2 regions of the Rhizobium sp. 57MFTsu3.2 genome follow, and region 2 is predicted to be linked to the other one. Evidence: predicted binding sites of a transcription regulator. Region 2 holds the regulator's gene; the other holds the start of a gene.
The links. Region 2 encodes LexA, which represses DNA repair genes until DNA is damaged. Its sites were predicted from a motif close to TGTTCNNNNTGTGTTCNG; they were not measured.

Region 1: AF71_RS22620 (helicase-related protein) is a predicted target of LexA. The motif match lies at 1,259-1,276, and genes of this name have one in related genera.

Annotation. Positions count from the first base shown of each region.
Region 1 is NZ_JDWI01000024.1:94,036-96,237, reverse strand. It holds gene AF71_RS22620 (helicase-related protein) at 1-1,101, opposite strand, end outside; gene AF71_RS22615 (DUF3309 family protein) at 1,614-1,769, shown strand; gene AF71_RS22610 (YMGG-like glycine zipper-containing protein) at 1,796-2,059, shown strand.
Region 2 is NZ_JDWI01000036.1:122-2,323, forward strand. It holds gene lexA (transcriptional repressor LexA) at 596-1,312, opposite strand; gene AF71_RS27160 (VOC family protein) at 1,512-2,202, shown strand, end outside.

The DNA.
Region 1 (2,202 bases), on a different contig from region 2:
CTCGACGCGCGCCGGATTGTTCGCAAGGTCGATGATCTCGGGGTAGCGCGACAGATGTTCCAGCGCTTGCTGGTCTACGGCGGGGAGCGCGCGTGTCAGGCCAGAAACCGTAGGGCCGGTCTCAAGGCTCACGCGGAGCGCATGCAGGGAGCTGAAGTCGAGGTTCTTCGTGCGCCACTGCAGCACCTTCACATTGTCGAACTCGTGGCCTTCGATGCGTTCAACCAATTCCTCATCAAAGGGATCGACCTGACCGGTGACGCCAAACGTCCCGTCGCGAACATGTCGACCGGCACGGCCGGCAATCTGCCCAAGTTCGGCGGGGTTGAGGTTACGAAACTGATAGCCGTCGAATTTGCGATCCTGCGCGAAGGCGACGTGGTCGACGTCGAGATTGAGGCCCATGCCGATCGCATCCGTGGCGACCAGATATTCCACATCGCCGGCTTGGTAGAGTGCCACCTGCGCATTGCGGGTGCGCGGACTGAGGGCTCCGAGAACGACGGCGGCCCCGCCGCGCTGCCTGCGGATCAACTCGGCAATCGCATAGACTTCGTCGGCAGAGAAGGCGACGATCGCCGAGCGCTGCGGGAGGCGGGTAATCTTCTTCTGTCCGGCATAGAACAGGTGGGAAAGCCGGGGACGCTCGACGATGGTAATTCCAGGGAGCAGTTGCTGCAGGATCGGACGCATTGTACCGGCGCCGAGCAACAGCGTCTCGTCGCGGCCGCGCAGATGAAGGATCCGGTCCGTAAAGATGTGCCCTCGCTCGAGGTCGCCGGCGAGTTGAACCTCGTCAATGGCGACGAACGCCGCCTTCGTCTCGCGTGGCATTGCCTCGACGGTGCAGACCGAAAAGCGGGCGTTGGGAGGCGATATTTTCTCTTCGCCCGTTACCAGCGCAACGTTTTGAATTCCGACCTTTTCGGCGACGCGTGTATAGACCTCGCGCGCCAGCAGCCGCAGCGGCAGCCCGATCACGCCGGTGCCATGGGCAACCATGCGCTCAATGGCATAATGCGTCTTGCCGGTATTGGTTGGTCCGAGCACCGCGGTTACTCCGCGCCCACTCAGTATCATCGGCTGCGATGTCAGTGTCATGGTCCTGCAGATGAGGCGAGGGTGCCCCAGGTCAAGTCAGCTCCTCTCCGAGCAGCACACACATGGACAGCCGTTGTCTCAAACGCAAGGGCCGATTTGAATTTACTCTGCAGTTTTCTGTTGCGCGAATAGCTTGCAGATTGCTCGTTTTGCGATTCGGAACAGCTTGAGAACGAATCGGAGACGAATCGCAGACTCCGCATGATTCAGTGTTTGTTCACGGCTAAGTATTGATTTTGAATCACTTTTTCCCACAAGATGCTGAATCGCGAAATTCGCGGCATACGTGCAACGCGATCTATGTCCAGGCTGTCAATGTCGTTTTGCCCGAAAAAGACGAGCGACATCTGCCGTATCTTTTGTCATGGGTTAATATTACGCGGCGGGACGGAAAACGGCGCACGATGAGATCGTTTTGCCCTTAAATCCAAACATTTGATACAGATGGAACAAAAATCGGTGAGGTGTGTTTCTCGTCCATTCCAGGTGTAATGACCTCGAGGACTTGAACCATGCTTGGCACCATACTGCTCATTATCCTTATTCTGCTTTTGATCGGCGCCTTACCAAATTGGGGCTATAGCCGCGGATGGGGCTATGGACCTTCCGGCGGTTTAGGGCTAGTTCTCCTGATTATTGTTATTCTTGTGCTAATGGGTCGCATCTAAGCGACGAAAAAACTGGGAGTTATGTCATGATGAAGAAGATTGTGCTCATTGGCGCCCTCGTCGGCGCACTTGCTTCCTGCACGGCGACGGAACAGGGAACCGCAATCGGCGCGGGTTCCGGCGCTATTATCGGCGGTGCCGTCAGCCATAGCTGGGGCGGTGCTGCAATCGGTGCTGTTGCCGGCGGTCTCGCTGGCGCACTGATCGGCCAGTCCGTTGAACGTCGCGGCTACTGTGTCTACAGAGACCGCTACGGCCGCCGCTACGAGGCACGTTGCCCGCGCTACTAAGGCGATAGGATTACTATTTTTGAGATCGAAAGCGCCGGCCCGACCGGCGCTTTTTGTTTGAACACCCGCCGGATCAGCGTAACTGCCGACAACAAAAAAGCCGCCTCGTTTCCGAAGCGGCATAATTTTCTCAGTGCATGCGG
Region 2 (2,202 bases):
TGGTGCGATCGATCGATCCAAGACGCGTGACACTCCGTTAATTCCACTGGCCTTTTAAGGTCGTTACCGTGTTAGGAACGCGCGTTGCGGAAACCATCTTGGCCAGTGGTCATGTGCGACCACACACAAAGGCCGCACATATGGAAGCAAGCGATCCGATCAAAAATATCTGCAGAAAACACTTGCAACAGGGAGCCGTCCACATATGGAATTGCGCAATGCCCGCGATGCGTTACGTCAGGCTGCGACGAGCGCTGAGGACCGATTTGTATGCCTGAAAGGCGCCTGGTGCACAGCCACGCACGATAGCGGCTACTTCGTGACGATCGTCGAAAATCCCGCTTACTTCGGCGCTGCCTGCGATACGGCCGATATCGTCGTGACACCCGCTCGCCTCCGCACGACGGGGTGCCGGTCGGGCGCACTTTTGTTCACCGGCGAAACCTTGCGTCGCTTTGGTGCCGCTGAGGTAAGGATCGACGATCAAGGTAGCCCCGTCGAAACGACGGCCTATATACGAGGCTCGACCGCCCTTGGATCCGCCATCGGGCGTATAATTGGCGAAGCGGCACCTTTGACGGCGAGCCGCTTGCCTTCAATGATAGCGGCGAATGAGGCCGACAAGCTTGCCCTGGACCTTGACACGGTCAGGCCCGAAAATGCGCGTCTCGTAAGCCGGGTTTGCCGCCTCAAGTGCGATGGAGGCGCCTTTCCGGCGGAAGCGCTTGAGCGTCGCTTCCTCATCATCGACAAGCGCAACAACGATGTCGCCGGCATTGGCGGTGCTGCCGTTGCGGATGATTACCGTGTCGCCATCAAAGATGCCGGCCTCGATCATCGAGTCGCCCTTGACCTCAAGCGCATAGTGCTCGCCTGGGCCAAGCATGTCCGCCGGAACCGTGATGTCATGGGTATTGTTCTGAATTGCCGAAATCGGTACGCCGGCAGCAATCCGTCCCATGACCGGTACAGAGGCAGGACCGCCGTTGTCAGCCTGCGGCGCTGGCTTCGGCGCCACAACTGGCTGTGGTTTGCCGAGGCTGCCTTCGATAACGCTCGGCGAAAAACCGCGGCGGGGCTGCAGGCTCGGGTTATATGCCTCGGGCAGTTTGATGACTTCCAGAGCGCGGGCTCGATTCGGCAGTCGGCGAATGAAGCCCCGTTCCTCCAGCGCGGTAATCAGGCGGTGGATGCCTGACTTCGACGCGAGGTCCAAGGCATCCTTCATTTCATCAAAAGAAGGGGGGACACCGGACTCCTTCATTCGCTCGTGAATGAAGAGAAGAAGCTCCTGTTGCTTGCGCGTCAGCATCGAAGTTGAACCCCAGAGTCGTGAAACAAAGCCAGAACAGACACTATATGTTCCATATGTGTTCCGCAAGTACCTAAATTTTCGTAAAACTTGCCTGCAACTTGCTGAGTTTTTGCGTCTCATTTGACCGAAAGCGTAGAAGGGGGTTGCATTGTCCTGTTGCCCGGCGCACATCTTCGCAAATTCCGGAGAAGTTGCCATGAGCGAAGCACATCCGCTGGACCACATCGTGCTGCCGGTTCCAAATATCAGGCTCTCGCGCGAGCGTCTCGGAAAGCTGGGATTCACCGTCGCGCCCGACGCCCGGCACCCGTTTGGGACCGAGAATGCCTGCATATTCTTCGCCGACGAAACTTATCTGGAGCCTCTCGGGGTCGCCAATGCCGAACTGCATGAAGCTTCGGCGCAGAAAGGCAATGTCTTCACCGCGCGGGACCGTGCCTTTCGATTCCGATGTGGAGACGATGGGCTGTCTGCCGTGGTCTTTGCGACGGCAGATGCCGATCGCGACCATGCCCGGTTTCTGTCCGAAAAGATCAATGGCGGCGAGATGCTGCAGTTCGAGCGGCCGATGAAGATGCCCGATGGCTCGGAGGTGACGGCTGCATTTAAGCTCGCCTTTGCAGTTGACCTGCGCGCTCCAGATTTCTTTTTCTTCACATGCCAACGTGTCAACCCGCTGCCAGCCGACCGGAAAGCCCTGCAAGTGCATGCAAATGGGGTGGTTGGGATCGCAGAGATCGTGCTTGGGGCACCCGACCCCAAGGCGTTTGGACCATTCCTGCGCGCCGCCGCCCACAGCTTGGGAACGACCAATGAGGCCTTCGGTGTGAGTGTGACAACTCCGAATGCCAGAGTGAGTGTTCTCTCCCCGGATGGACTGGACGCCT